Regions from separate parts of the Halopseudomonas sp. 4NH20-0008 genome, predicted to be linked through region 3. Evidence: predicted binding sites of a transcription regulator. Region 3 holds the regulator's gene; each other region holds the start of a gene.
What was found. Region 3 encodes sigma-54, which starts transcription at its own class of promoters, with help from an activator protein. Its sites were predicted from a motif close to ANTGGCATNNANNTTGCTNT; they were not measured.

Region 1 (5,062 bases), on a different contig from region 3:
AAAATCCAGCCCTTGCTTGGGTTTGACGTTGACCTGGTTGACACCCTCCAGGTTGATTTCAACCGGGTCTTCAGCCGTGGAGATATTGCGCTCCATGGTGTTGAGAATATTCAGGCCGGTATAAAGTGAAACGGTTTTGCCTGAGCCGGTCGGCCCGGTGACCAGGATCATGCCTTGTGGTTTGGCCAAGGCGCTGAGATACATCTCTTTCTGGTCTTCTTCGTAGCCCAGGGCGTCGATACCCATTTTGGCGCTGTCTGAATCCAGAATACGCAGTACGACTTTCTCGCCCCAGAGTGTGGGCAGGGTGTTGACGCGGAAGTCGATGGCCTTGTTCTTGGAGATTTTCATCTTGATGCGGCCGTCCTGCGGCTTGCGCCGCTCGGCCATATCCATGGCCGACATCACCTTGAGGCGGGCGGCGATGCGCACACCCAGCTGCACAGGAGGCTTGGCCACCTCATGCAAGATGCCGTCTGTACGAAAACGCACGCGATACATTTTTTCAAAGGGCTCAAAATGCAAGTCCGATGAGCCCATGCGCACGGCATCCAACAGCATCTTGTTGACGAAGCGGACAATGGGTGCGTCATCTGCATCACCACCACTTTCTGCTTTGTCATCGTCCTTGACTGCCTGCACATCCAGCTCATCCAGGGCATCATCGCCCATATCACCAAATCCGGCGGTTGAACTGTCGAGGAACTTTTCGATGGCGGCCTGCAGCTTGTCGTCTTCGACTATAACTGCATCGGTCATCAGGCCGGTGTTGAACTGTACATCGCTCAGGGCTTGCTGGTTGGTCGGATCAGAGATGCCCAAGAACAAACGGGTACCGCGTTTGAACAGCGGCAGTGCATTGTGCTGGCGTATCAGTTTTTCACTGACCAGGTCGTGGGGTTGTGTGTCCTTGTCAATCGCGGCCAGGTCAAGGTAGGGGTAACCGAACTCCTCGGCACAGAGCATGGCCAGATCACGGGCATTGGCCAGCTTGTGCTGCACCAGATAAGTGATAAAGGGGATCTTGTCCTGGCTGGCCTGCTTGCTGGCCTTGCTGGCCACCTGGGCGTCCAGCAATTGATCCTGAACAATACGCCGGGCCAGCCCGGAGAGCGCGGGGGTATCCATAGGCGGAGAACTGCCTCAATCCGTTATTTTATATAGAGTCGTTGCAGCGACTATAGTACAGGCAGGGCCTGCTGCACACTCCCTCTGGGTAAAAAGGCCGGCTTTGGTAGCTTGTTACGCTGTTTGGTGACAAAAAATGTCAGTCAGTGACCTGTGCTGTCGTTATTCAAGGTAACAATTGAAGCTTTTTTTGGCTGCATACCCTGATTTTTCTGCTTTTATTGACGCTGGCACGCAATGTGCTTTACTCACAACAGCCCTGTGGCTATTTACCTACATACGGAGTTGCACATGAAATCACAAATGCAGAAAGGTTTTACCCTGATCGAACTGATGATCGTTGTAGCCATCATCGGTATTCTGGCGGCCATCGCACTGCCTGCTTATCAGGATTACACTGCTCGCGCCCAAGCAACAGAAGGTCTGTCAGCTACTGCAGGGATTAGAGCTGATGTTGCTGTTGCTACAGCAGAGGCCGGTGGTAACGTCGCTGTTGCAAGCGCCGACACTCAAGCTTCTGCGGCCCTTTTGACTGGTAAGTATTTCCCCTTGGGTGGTGCAACAGTTAGTCCTGCAGGTGCAATCTCGGTTGCTTTCGGCTCTGGTGCACTCCAAGGTCAAACTATGACCATTACACCTCAAGTTGCCAACGGCCAAATCAGTACTTGGACATGTGCTGGCTTGACAAATGGTAGCCATATTCCTTCAGGTTGCCGCTAATCTTTTTGTCTGAGCGTCATCCTTTGGGTGGTTTCTAATAGCGCTCAGCAATTTAAAGATTAAAAACCCCGGTTCGCCGGGGTTTTTTGTGTCTTATGATATTTGGAACGTCCAGTCGGCAATCACCCCTACTGTTATTGGTTGAGAGGAAATACCCTCAAAGTCAGCGCGTCATCCACCCTGTCTTGGTCTTCTGTCCAGTCACGTGTGGTCTCGAACCGATATTCCCAATCACCCCTGGGGTCCCCCGAATACAGGCCGCCCTCAAATGCGCCTATCAAGCTGGGATGCGTTACGCCGTATAGCCCAAAGAGCATCCCTTCGATGTCATACAATGCTGCTGCAGCAGTCTCATCCGGTCGAGCTATCGGGCGGGAGTGAAATTGCCATTCCCCGCTTAGCAGGCCGTGCACCTCTGTATTGGCCTCTGCTGCGGTAACCGGTGAGCCGTAGGCTGCGAGCATCATCAGAGCGGCTGACGGGTTGGCTTCCAGGCCGCCCCCTTCAATGCTGCCGATCATGGGCAGCTCAAAGCTGATATGCACTGAGGGCTCAGGGTTGCGCAGGCCACCGGCAAATAATCCGTCAAGGCGCCCATGCTGGTTGCCACTGAAGTCGCCGTGGAGGTCCAGGTTCAAGGGTGATGGAAAATCCTGGTCATAGTGATCGCGGGTGATGGATGCAGTAAAGCGGGCTTCGCCGGCCAGCGGGTCACTGGAACCTGCGCTCTGCCAGGTGGTCCAGTGGCCGGTACCTGGTTCTGACAGGGCTTGCATCAAGGTGCCTTGTGACAGGGTGATTGACAGGTTGAAGCTGGCGCGTTGCACGTTGTCCCGTCCGGCGGGGCGCACGGCCTGTCCGCTGCGTTGATACTCAAGTGTATAACCCAACTGACGCCATGCTGGGTCAGGATCATGTCCTGTGCTTGCCAGCGTCGCAGAGGGTGGTGTGCTGGCCTGCGGGTCTGACGAGGTATCGCTTTGTTCTGCTCCGCATCCCTGCAGGAGCAAGAGGGTACTTGCAAGTGCGATAAGGGTGCCATACGGGTAGGCGCTTCTGCTCAGTTCCATGTTGGTTGGTCTCCTGGTTGGCAATGTCGATCATCTGCGGTCTGGTGGGTAATCCGCGGTTACAGGGTTTCACGTCATATCACTTACCCAGTCTGTTGGCACCGGGCTGGTTCAAATAGAGCTATTACTCTATTCTGTGCTTTCCAATAATAATATGAGAGAAAACCCATGTCCCTGTCCCCCTCTGCACTCGCTTTGCTGGGTCTTGCCGCCTGGATGCTGATACTGCTTCTGGTCATGGTCAATCAGCGTGGCTTGTTGGTCTTGACTGGCAAAATGGCGGTCAACGGTTTTGCCCCGGATGGCAGTAATACGCCGGCCGGCTTTGGTCAGCGCCTGGTTCGAGCCCATGCCAACTGTGTTGAAAACCTGCCTTGGTTGATGGCGCTGCTGCTTTATGCCCTGGCCACCGATCAGACCGCGTTGACTGACGGGTTGGCACTGGTGCTGCTGGCAGCGCGGGTGTTCCAGTCGGTGATGCATCTGATCAGCACGTCAGCCCTGTTTGTCTGGCTGCGATTTGCCGGCTTTTTGCTGCAGCTGCTGATTGCATTATGGTGGGTGTTACTGTTTGCCGGGCTGGCAGGCTGAGCCCTCCCTCCAGGCAATACTGCTTTCTTTAGGTCTTCCCCTGTCAGCTTGGGTCGGGCTGCACTAGACTGTGTGCATGAGCTCTAGGAGGAGACATGCGCGCACGACCCTGGATACTCTTGCTCTGTGCACTGCTGGCCTTTGGGTGGCTAGTCAGTCAGGAGATTGAACACTCGTTTTATCAATCCTACTTTATCAGCCGATATGCCTCGCAGCTGAATTACGATCGCGTGCAGGGCAGCAGTGCGCGCGTGCATTACCCCGAACAGGGGCCTTTCAACAAGCGCCTCGGTTACACTGCCTTGCCAGCGTTGTTGTCACGCTTGCAGCAAAGTGGCTATGTGATTACCGAACAGACTCAGTTTTCGCCGGGGTTATTGCGGTACAGCGAGCTCGGTTTACACCCACCCTATCCGGAGAAGACCCGTGCTGGTCTGGGTATCCGTGATTGCCGCGCCGAGCCATTGTTTGATTTTCGCTATCCACAGCGGCAATACGCCACCTTTGAGCAGGTGCCGGCCTTGTTGGTTGAGGGATTGTTGTTCATTGAGGATCGGGATTTGCTGAATCCCGAGCATCCTCGGGTCAATCCGGCGGTCAACTGGCTGCGCCTGGCGGGTGCCTCTGTGTCATTGGCCAGTAGTCGTTTCAATGCTGACCGCGCCAGCTATGGTGCCAGCACCCTGGCGACGCAGATCGAGAAATTTCGCCATTCCCGCGAAGGTCGGACCCATGGTCTGCAGGACAAGCTGATTCAGATGGCTTCAGCCAGTGTGCGAGCCTATCGAAACGGGCCAGAGACCTTGCCGGAACGTCAGCGGTTGGTGCTGGATTATTTGAATACGGTGCCCCTGGCCGCGGCTCCCGGGCATGGTGAAGTCAACGGTGTGGGTGATGCACTGTGGGTCTGGTTTGCCACAGACTTTGAGCGCTTCAGTCGGGCTCTGAGGGGGCAAGACGGACTGGCGAATCAGGCTGTTGCCCTGCGCCAGGCCCTGGCGCTGTTGATTGCACAGCGTCGTCCAAGCTATTACCTGTTACAGGGTCGTGCCAATCTTGAGGCGCTGATTGACAGCCATGTGCGTTTGATGAACCGCGACGGCCTGGTTGATTCTGCGTTGCGAGATCAGACATTGGTCAGTCCTTTAGTATTTCGTGACTGGGCCAGCCAGCCATTGCGTGACCGCTTGCCTGCAAATAAAGCGGTAACGGTGGCGCGCAGCCGTCTGGCCGGTTTGCTGGGGCAGACGCAGTACGCTGTGGATCGCTTCGATCTGCAAGCAGACAGTAGCCTGCATGGTGATTTGCAGCAGCAGGTCAGTGCCTACCTGGAAAGCCTGGCTGATCCACAGGTGGCACAGGGGGTGGGGCTGTTTGGTGAGCGCTTGCTGGCCCCGGACAAGGTTGGGCAGGTGCGCTACAGTTTTACTCTGATGCAGCGTGCCGAGGGCGGCAATCAGGTGCGGGTGCAAACCGATAACACCGGTCTGCCCTTCGATCTGAACGAGGGCAGTAAGCTGGAGCTGGGCTCCACCGCCAAATTGCGGGTGCTG
Region 2 (5,062 bases), on a different contig from region 3:
GAACACGGCATGATCGAGCCCTTTGTAGAGCGTCAGGTGCGCGGCGAAGAGGCCAGCCGGGTGATTTCCTACGGGGTCTCCAGCTACGGTTACGACGTGCGTTGTTCCAACGAGTTCAAGGTGTTCACCAATATCCATTCGGCCACCGTCGACCCCAAGCATTTTGACGAAAAGAGCTTTGTCGATGTGGTCAGCGATGTCTGTATCATTCCGCCCAACTCCTTTGCCCTGGCCCGTACCGTTGAATACTTCCGTATTCCCCGCAATGTACTGACCATCTGTCTGGGCAAGAGCACCTATGCGCGCTGCGGCATTATCGTCAACGTCACGCCGCTGGAGCCTGAATGGGAAGGGCATGTGACCCTGGAGTTTTCCAATACCACGACGCTGCCAGCGAAGATCTATGCCAACGAAGGTGTGGCACAGATGTTGTTCTTTGAGTCCGATGAGGACTGTGAAGTGTCCTACCGCGATCGTGGTGGCAAGTATCAGGGTCAGCGCGGCGTCACGCTGCCCAAGGCCTGATCAATCAGTCATAGCGGCAGGGCACTCGCCCTGCTGTTCCACCAAAGTCTAGTAGTCCCCCATGCCCCCAGGCGTCATGCTGACTGGTATTAAAGCCTGTTGGAGTAGCGCGCATGACGATCTTCAGAACACTCGGTTACTGCTTCCTGTTTATCATGGTGCCGTTGGGAGGCCTGTTGGCTGCTTTCCCTGAGGAAATAACTGCAGGGTTGTCAGCTGTACTGCCGATGGATGTGAGTCGGGGTGCGTTGGGTATCGCCTTTCTGGCTTTGGCCGCGGTGTGTATGCGTGTTGATCTGGGCATACGCCGCCGCGCTGCAGAAGCCTGACAAGCGCCCACAAAAAACCCGACTCGGCGCCGTGGAACACCTTGTCGGGTTTTTTACCGCAAGCGACTGTCAGGCGCCCAGAGGGCGCCTGATGTGATCAGAAGCTCTTGGATACAGACAGTGTGACGTTGGAGTCACAGGTGTCATCGTTTTGGTAACCAATGTCTACAGTACACTCGGTGCTGCTGATGTTGGTATCGCTGTACATCAGTGCCCAACCCAGGCCCAGAGCGTCCTTGCTGACAGTCACTGCCCAGTCGTTGTAGTCAACACCTCCGTTCTTGCTGTTGCTGTCGGCGTAGTGCAGGCTCAGACCGATGTCGTAGGGCAGGGACAGATCATAGCCGACGTAGTAGTAGTGGTTGTCGGCGTTGTTGTAGGTGTCCTTGTAACCCAGGGTGAAGCCATAGGCGCTGACGCTAGCCAGCCACTCGTACACGTCGATTGAGCTGTTACCTGGGAAGGTGTAGTTGGCCCAGCCCAGGTCGTAGCCGATGTCATCAGTGATGCTGCCGGCATAGCCAACATAGTAATCCAGCTCGATGCTGGCGCCACCGAAGTCGGTGGAATCTACGTTGGAGCCCCATGCACCAACATAGACGCCGCTTTCATGGGCGAAGTCGAGGCTGGCCTGAACGGCACCCTTGCCATCAGTCTGGGACTGGCCGCGCCAGATGTAGTCGGTTGCCAGGGTGGCGGTCATGCTGGCGTCAATAGTGCCGATCATGGTGTCAAACTCTTCAGCTTGAGTCATGTTGGCAAAACCCAGGGTGGTAGCTGCTGCGATGGCGGCTGTCAGTTTCTTCATCATTCTCTAGTACCCCATGTGTGTGATTCAAACGTAGAAAAAAATGCGTTGGCATCACTCACATAGCATTTAGCTTGCCAGTTTTTAATACTTGTTTAATTACAACGAGTTATATGTTTTTTATATGTAACGCGGGGAAAACTGCAAGGTTATAGGGCTTTTTGCTGCACCGCTGTGGTGCGTGTCGGTGTGGTCATGGTGCAACGTAACTGTCATATTCTGTGCAGCGCTCAATTAGCCCGGATTCACCAGCGCAATCAGGGTCTTGGTACGCTGGTAACGTTGCAGTCGGTCGTCCAGCGCGCGCGGCAGGTGAGTGCAGGAAATAAAGCCCTGGCGGGCATACAGGTCAGCCAGTTGTGGTTTGCAAAACAGCCAGATTGGCCCCGCATAATAACCTCGAACGGCTTGCAGCAAACGGCCTGCATGGCCCTGCTGGCGCTGATCGGGCGCGACAAACAGGCCGGTCAGCCAGTGACCCTCTGCAACAGGTTGCAGGCACAGGCAAGCGCTGATGGCGGTTCGCCGCAGGGCCCATACACTGTGTTGTGAACCGGCTTTCATGGCGCTGCCATGGCCGCGGTAGAAAGCGTTGACCAAGCCTTTTTCAGTCGGCGGCAGTTGTTCTATGTACATGTCTGGCAAGCGCGGTAGGCGTTGATGCAGGTCAATGGCTGTCACGGGAAGGCTGTCACAATGCATTATAAAGGTTCACGGCTTCGCCGATTCTAACAGGAGCACACATGCAAAACGTACTGGTTCCCTATGATGGGTCACCGAGCGCCGAGCGCGCGGTCGATTATCTGATCAACTTTGCCAAGGTTTTTCCGCAGCTCAAGGTGCATCTGATCAATGTGCAGACCGAGGCCAAGCTCTACGGTAACTATGTTTCGCCCGCCATGCTGGAGCAGTTGAATGCGGGCGCGCTGGATCATGCTGCTGAAACCAATGCCAAGGCAGCCGAGCGCCTGAAGGCGGCAGGTATTCTGCACAGTTGCCATGAAGTGATGGGCGAAGTGGTAACCGAACTGGTCAAGGCGGTCAGACAGCACGGCTGCAACACGGTGGTCATGGGTACCCGGGGCATGAGCAACCTGGGTAATCTGGTCATGGGCTCCGTGGCCACCCGGGTGGTGCATGAAGTGCCGGTGCCGGTGCTGCTGGTCAAGTAATCAGCGTTTGCCCATGGAGCGGCGTGTGCCCTTGGGGGCCATGCCGATCTTTTTCTCGTGACGCGGATTGATACCCTTGGCCTGCCAGGGCTTGTCTGTTGCGGCTGGAGTATTGCTTCCGGGGCGGGCAAAGGGAAACTTGAAGTGCGTCTGCGGCGCAGGGTTTTCTGCAGTCACTGACTCGACCAGGCTGTCTGATGCCGGGTTACTGTCGAGATCATCTTTCTGGCTGGTCATGGCAAAAAACTCAAGGAATCGAATCGGGGCGCGAGTATAGCGGCAAAACAGGCCTGCTGGTAAGGCCTGACCTTTGCCGCTGGTCTGCTCAGTTGAAACCGGTCTGGATAAAACTGTCGCGCTCAAGCAAGCGCGCCTGATAGTCAACAAGGGCAGGGCAGGTGGCCTGCCAGTCAATCTCTGCCAAGCGAAAGTCCAGATAGGCCAGGGCCACACCAATGACGATGTCGCCCAGATCGATCCTTGTAGCCGTAGAGCTGCCGAACATACGTTCCAGGGTTGAGAGGCTGCGAATAATCGCCCGTAGTCGGCGTTGGCCGAGCACGGTCTCGTCGGCATCCTCGCCCAGATACTTGCGTGCAATAACAGTATTGAATGCTGCGTCAATCAAGCCCTGTCCTAGCCCGGCCCTGTGCAGTACTTCCGCCAGGTTGCTGGCCGGTAGCAGGCGGCCCTGACCATCATGGCTGTCCAGGTATTGTGCAATCAACAGCGACTCACTGATGGCCATGCCCTGATCGGTGATCAGGGTAGGCACGCGGCTGGCCGGATTAACCGCAACCAGCGCCGGCTCATCTGTCCAGGGATCGCTCCAGCACAGCGTCAACTGGTTATCCAGGCCGAGCTCAAGTGCCGTGATGCGCGCTACGCGGGCGTAGGGCGAGGTCTTGTTCAGATGCAGTTTCATGGCGCTGTTCCGGCCGTTGATGTGATCAATCCTGGCGGCTGGTCACTTCCAGCAGGTGGTAACCGAACTGGGTTTTCACCGGGCCCTGAACCTGATTGACCGGGGCGCTGAACACCACGGTATCAAATTCCTTGACCATCTGACCTGGACCGAAGGAGCCCAGATCACCACCACTGCGGCCGGATGGGCAGGTGGAGTTGTCGCGGGCCAGTTGGGCGAAATCGGCACCGCCTTCGATGGCGGTTTTCAGTTCGATGCACTTGGCTTCGGTCGGAACCAGAATGTGACGGGCTGTAGCTTTAGGCATGATCATGCTCCTGTAGGTTAGGTCGCAGAGGGTAGCGCAAAGCCGCGCTCCCTGAAAGGTCGGCGCAGCGATGCATTCGGTCTGTTTCAACTCGGACGATAAAGCTTGAAGTGCTCACCCAGCTCGAAATAATCCGCTGCGCCACCACCACGCAGTACCGGGTGGGCGGCAGCGGTGTTATAGATGCCGTCTTTCAACAGATGCTCGGCGATATGCACGGCGATCACCTCACCAAAGATCATCCAGGTGGGCACGTTTTGCCCAGCAGCGCTCTGCAGTTGCAGTATCTGGGTCAGCTTGCACTCAAAGGACACCGGGCTTTGCTGGACGCGTGGCACGCCGATCAACCTTGAGGGTTCAGGTGACAGGCCGCTAAGCTGAAATTCGTCGACATCCGGTGCCACCGCGGCGCAACTCTGGTTCATGGCTTCGACCAACGGACGGGTCGCCAGACTCCAGCTGAACTCGCCGGTTTCTTCTATATTGTTGAGGCTGTCCTTGCGCCCGACACTGGCAAAACCAATGATCGGCGGCACATAGTTGAAGGCGTTGAAAAAACTGTAGGGCGCCAGGTTGAGAACGCCCGCTGCACTGCGTGAACCAATCCAGCCTATTGGCCGGGGGCCGACGATGGCGTTAAAGGGATCATGAGGCAGGCCGTGGCCCTTTGCCGGTTCGTAGTAGTAGGATGCGTCACCCATGGCTGTTTTCCTGTTTGATAAGCTGTGTTGCATCTTTACCCATCGGGCTGATCAGGCGAATGACTCTGACAGCCTGATTATGGTCCATGCTATCGGAGCCCATGCCCATGTCCATCCAACCGATCCGCTATGCGGATCTCGATACCCTGAGTTTTCGCCAGCTGGACAGCTTGAACGGACTGACCAAGGGCAGCGTGTTCAAGTTGTTCAAGGCGCGTCAAGCGCGCCTGCAGGAGGATCTGGATTATTACTACCTGCCGGCGGTGGAGCACGCCGAGTTGATTGCTGAGCTTAA
Region 3 (5,062 bases):
TGATGATTTCTACGCGGGTGGTTGGCATGATTCAGGGCAAATCGCGGTGACGGATCAGCAGGTTCGAGACCTTGCCGGTGAGGTTCTGAACCAGACGTTCGGCGATATATACCGAGCGGTGGTGACCGCCAGTACAGCCAATGGCGATGGTCATGTAGCTGCGTTCGCCGGCGGCATAGCGAGGTAACCACTTTTCCAGAAAATGATGAATGTCCTGGTACATATCCTCTACCTCGGGTTGCGCTTCAAGGTAGTCACGGATGGCCTGGTCGCGGCCGGAAAAGGCACGCAACTCAGGCTTCCAGTAAGGATTGGGCAGGCAGCGCACATCGAATACCAGATCGGCATCAACCGGCACGCCGCGTTTGAAGCCAAAGGACTGCACCAATACCGATGGTCCATGGGCGCGAGTGCCGAGCAATCGTTGTTTAAGCAGGTCACGTAACTGGTACAGGGTCAGATGACTGGTATCGATCTTCAGGCTGGCCAGATCAATGATCGGCTCGAGCAATCTCAGTTCTTCAGCAATGGCTTCGCCCAGCGAATGATTCTGGTCGGTCAGCGGGTGTTTGCGCCGGGTTTCCGAGAACCGCTTGATCAGCACATCATCGGTTGCAGCCAGAAACAGCACATCGCAGTGTACGCCGGCATCACGCACCTGCTTGAGCAGTTCGGGGAAGCGTTTCAGGTCGCTGGGCAGGTTGCGCGCATCAATGCTGATGGCCACCTTGGGCAGTTCCAGTTCGGACAGATTGACCTGACGCGCCAGTTCCGGCAGCAAACCGGCCGGCAGGTTGTCGATGCAGTAGAAGCCGTTGTCTTCGAGCAGATGCAGCGCGGTACTCTTGCCGGAACCGGAGCGGCCACTGACCACAACCAGACGCATGGGGCTCAGCTTCCCGTCGCGCTGGTGGTCATGATGCGGTACAGGCTTTCAGCGTCCGGTGCGGCCCGCAGCGCTTCGCGCAGACTGGCCTGGTCGAGCTTCTCGGCCAGCATCTTGAGAATTTGCAGGTGCTGTTCGTTGGCTTCCTGGGGTACCAGCAGAACAAAGATCAGATCAACCGGTTGGCCATCGAGGGCGTCAAAGTCGATCTTGTCTTCCAGCTGCAGCAAGGCGCCGACAGCCTTGTGGCAGTCCAGCAGACGACAGTGAGGAATGGCGATGCCGTTGCCAAAGCCGGTTGAACCGAGCTTTTCACGGGCAATCAGGTTTTCATAGATGGCGTCCGGGTCCAGGTGGCTGTGCTGGGAGACCAGCTTGCCAATCTGTTCCAGTACGCGTTTTTTTGAAACCCCCTGCACACCGGCAAAGGTGCGCTCGGGGGTAAGTATGTGATCAATTTGCATGGTTTTGCGTCGGTTTGCCTTAGCGGTCGTTGACGCCCTGTTGGCGGTCGAGGTTCTTTTCCTTGTGCTTGATCAGTTGGCGATCCAGCTTGTCGACCAGCAGGTCAATGGCGGCGTACATGTCAGTATGTTCGCAGTTGGCGACGACTTCGCCGCCGGCAATATGCAGGGTCGCTTCGGCTTTCTGCCGCAGCTTTTCAACTTCCAGGGTAACCTGAACATTGGTGATCTTGTCGAAGTGTCGCTCCAATCGAGACATTTTCTCGTTCACGTACTCACGCATGGACTCGGTAATATCAACATGGTGACCGCTGAGATTCAGTTGCATACGTCTTCTCCTGTTGGACTGTGTGGCATGGGATATCCCAAGGTTATCCCATGGTGCCACGGGTAACGTACTGACTTCTTGATCCAGGCTGGTTAAACCAGCCTTTTGCGTTCGCTGGACGGAGCGATGTTCAGCGATTCGCGGTATTTGGCGATGGTGCGCCTTGCGACATCAATTCCTTGCTCTTCCAGTAAACCAGCGATCTTGCTGTCGCTCAATGGTTTCTTGGGGTTTTCTGCGGCGACCAGTTTCTTGATCAGGGCGCGAATCGCCGTGGACGAGAACTCACCGCCCTCGGCGGTGCCGACATGGCTGGAGAAAAAGTACTTGAGCTCGAATATGCCACGCGGGGTATGCATGTATTTTTGCGTGGTAACCCGCGAAATGGTTGACTCGTGCATGCCCACGGCCTCGGCAATATCATGCAGCACCAGTGGTTTCATGGCCTCTTCACCCTGCTCGAGAAAGCCGCGCTGATGCTCGACGATCTGCGTCGCGACTTTCATCAGGGTTTCGTTGCGGCTTTGCAGGCTTTTGATGAACCAGCGGGCTTCCTGCAGATGATTGCGCAGGTAGGTGTTGTCCTGGCTGGAGTCGGCGCGGCGGACCATGGACGCATAATGGTTGTTGACCCGGACCTTGGGCACGGCTTCCTGGTTCAGCTCGACTATCCAGCGGGCGTTGTCACGGCGCACGATCACATCCGGGATCACGTACTCAGGCTCGCCTGAGGCGATTTCCGAGCCGGGTCGGGGGTTGAGGGTCTGAATCAGACTGATGACCTTACCGAGTTGATCCTCCTTGAGTCGGGTGCGCCGCATGAGTTGGGCAAAGTCACGGCTGCCAAGCAGTTCGAGGTGGTCCTTGACTACCTTCATCGCCTGCTCCAGCAGCGGGGTATCGGCTGGCAACTGGCGCAGTTGCAACAGCAGGCATTCACTCAGGTTGCGAGCTGCGACACCGACCGGCTCGAACTGCTGAATACGGTGCAGGACCATTTCCACTTCATCCAGCTCGACCTCCAGTTCGGGGTCGAGTGAGGCAAGAATCTCGTCCAGGGATTCTTCCAGGTAGCCGTCGGCATTGATCGCATCAATCAGTGACAGAGCAATAATCTGGTCGGTTTCAGACAGGGGGATCAGGTTGAGCTGCCATTCCAGATGGCTTTGCAGGGTCTCACCGGTACCGGTACGGGCGGTAAAGTCCCACTCCTCATCATCGTTGCTTGGCAACGAGCTGGCCGAGGTCTGGTAGACATCGTCCCACTGGGTATCAACAGGCAGTTCGTTGGGGATCTGTTCGTTCCAGTTGCCTTCTTCTTCAGCCTGGCTGTGTTGCTCGATGGCGTCCATGGCCACCGGCTCCGGAATGGTCACTGCGGGCGCATCATCGCCGTCGGCTGCGCTGTCGGATCCGCCATTGCCGTAGTCGTCGTCACCCTCGTCAGCCATTTCCAGCATCGGATTGGCCTCCAGTGCCTCCTGAACCTCCTGCTGGAGATCCAGACTGGACAGCTGAAGCAGTCGGATGGCCTGCTGCAGCTGAGGTGTCATTGTCAGCTGCTGCCCCATCTTGAGGACGAGCGAGGGTTTCATGTTCAGACGACGTACCTTGTACTCAGGGTTGGACAGAATCCAGTGTGCTGGCCATGTGGCCAGCATGCCTTATTTGTAACCTATTTTACAGACGGAAGGCATGCCCCAGATAGACATCCCTTACGGTCTGGTTGGCCAGTACGGTATCGGCATCGCCTTCGGCAATGATGTGACCGTCATTGACAATATAGGCCTTGTCACAGATGTCGAGTGTTTCGCGCACATTATGATCGGTGATCAGCACGCCGATCCCCTTGTCCTTGAGATGCTTGATGATCAGTTTGATATCGTTGACCGAGATCGGGTCAACGCCGGCAAAGGGCTCGTCGAGCAGAATGAACTTGGGCTCGGTGGCCAGTGCACGGGCAATTTCAGCGCGCCGCCGTTCACCACCGGAGAGGCTCATGCCCAGACTGTCGGCCAGATGATGAATGTGAAATTCGCGCAGCAGGGATTCGAGTTTGCCTTCACGGCCCTGGCGATTGAGATCCTTGCGGGTCTCGAGAATCGCCATGATGTTGTCCGCTACGCTGAGCTTGCGGAAAATCGAGGCTTCCTGCGGCAGGTAGCCGATACCCTGGCGTGCTCTGCCGTGCATGGGCAGGCGGGTGACATCCACGCCGTCGACCAGAATGCTCCCCTCATCGGCCTTGACCAGGCCGACAATCATGTAGAAGCAGGTGGTTTTGCCTGCACCATTGGGGCCCAGCAGGCCAATGACTTCACCGCTCTTGATCGAGACCGACACGTCACGAACGACCTTGCGTGATTTGTAGGCCTTGGCCAGATGACGGGCTTCAAGTGTGGTCATGGCTGGGGTTCGCTGGTGTCGGTGCGACGACGGGGCTGAATGGTGATTTCGATGCGTGGCTGCTCGGCCCCGCTGGTACCACCGTTGCGCCCGGCATCGACAATCTGGCGATTGATGTCGTAGCTGATGTATTCGCCCTGAAAGGTATTGCCGTCTTGTTCCAGGAACGCGTTGTTGATCAGTACCACGCGCTCGGTATCGGCGTGGTATTCAATCGTGTTGCTGCGGGCCTTGACCGGGTTCTGATTGGCCCGTGGCGTCGATTCATAGCTGGCAGGGCTGCCTTCGCTGACGATCTTGCTGACCTGACCGTCGCTGTCGGTATTCAGCGTCACACGGCTACCGGTCAGGCGCATGCTGCCCTGGGTAATGATGACATTGCCGTTGTACACAGCCGTGCTCTGTCGTTCGTTGAGGGTTGCGCTGTTGGCCTGGATGCGGATGGGTTGGTTGGCATCGTCAGGCAGGGCCAGAGCCGTTGTCGGCCCGGATAACAAAACTAGAATACACAGGGTTTTAACGCGCCTCATGCTGACCTCGTACGGTGGACAGCAGCTCCAAGCGGCCGTCATTGAGATAAACCTTCATGCCGGTGGCAGTGGTAACGCTGCCGGCGGCCTCGATTCTAACGTCCTCGGCGGTCTCGGCATAATCCCGGTCCGGGAACAGCGTCAAGGCTTCGGTATTCATACGCGTTGTGGCCTGTGCGGGGTCGTCACGCTGCAGTATCACATTGCGCTCCAGATCAACGCGGTTGCCACCTTCAGCGGCACGCCCACTTTCCGCCTGCAACAGCCAGGGCAACGGTTCATTATCACGGAAAAACTGCAGTCGCGGTTCGGTCAGCAGGGTGCTGTCATCGTCACGCAGGTGTACGGCGCGTTCGCTGGTCAATTGGTAGGCGGTGGTACCCGCCTCATTCAGTTGCAAAATGCGCGTGTTGTGCATGAAAAAATCCGGTTGCGACGGATCGGTCAC

Region 1: a site for sigma-54 is predicted at 1,355-1,374, ahead of AC27HQ_RS00315 (pilin). Genes of this name have one in related genera too.
Region 2: a site for sigma-54 is predicted at 1,725-1,744, ahead of AC27HQ_RS14845 (TorF family putative porin). Genes of this name have one in related genera too.

The regions. Positions count from the first base shown of each region.
Region 1 is NZ_BAAJMD010000001.1:77,697-82,758, reverse strand. Features, by position in the region: gene pilB (type IV-A pilus assembly ATPase PilB) at 1-1,128, opposite strand, end outside; gene AC27HQ_RS00315 (pilin) at 1,420-1,848, shown strand; gene AC27HQ_RS00310 (hypothetical protein) at 1,983-2,918, opposite strand; gene AC27HQ_RS00305 (MAPEG family protein) at 3,087-3,509, shown strand; gene AC27HQ_RS00300 (transglycosylase domain-containing protein) at 3,605-5,062, shown strand, end outside.
Region 2 is NZ_BAAJMD010000016.1:55,000-60,061, forward strand. Features, by position in the region: gene dcd (dCTP deaminase) at 1-525, shown strand, start outside; gene AC27HQ_RS14840 (hypothetical protein) at 639-854, shown strand; gene AC27HQ_RS14845 (TorF family putative porin) at 952-1,662, opposite strand; gene AC27HQ_RS14850 (GNAT family N-acetyltransferase) at 1,897-2,343, opposite strand; gene AC27HQ_RS14855 (universal stress protein) at 2,406-2,834, shown strand; gene AC27HQ_RS14860 (hypothetical protein) at 2,835-3,071, opposite strand; gene AC27HQ_RS14865 (glutathione S-transferase family protein) at 3,160-3,759, opposite strand; gene AC27HQ_RS14870 (peptidylprolyl isomerase) at 3,785-4,066, opposite strand; gene AC27HQ_RS14875 (flavin reductase family protein) at 4,153-4,767, opposite strand; gene AC27HQ_RS14880 (hypothetical protein) at 4,875-5,062, shown strand, end outside.
Region 3 is NZ_BAAJMD010000010.1:118,058-123,119, forward strand. Features, by position in the region: gene AC27HQ_RS11640 (HPr family phosphocarrier protein) at 1-28, opposite strand, end outside; gene rapZ (RNase adapter RapZ) at 32-886, opposite strand; gene ptsN (PTS IIA-like nitrogen regulatory protein PtsN) at 892-1,350, opposite strand; gene hpf (ribosome hibernation promoting factor) at 1,370-1,678, opposite strand; gene AC27HQ_RS11660 (RNA polymerase factor sigma-54) at 1,771-3,273, opposite strand; gene lptB (LPS export ABC transporter ATP-binding protein) at 3,359-4,084, opposite strand; gene lptA (lipopolysaccharide transport periplasmic protein LptA) at 4,081-4,614, opposite strand; gene lptC (LPS export ABC transporter periplasmic protein LptC) at 4,601-5,062, opposite strand, start outside.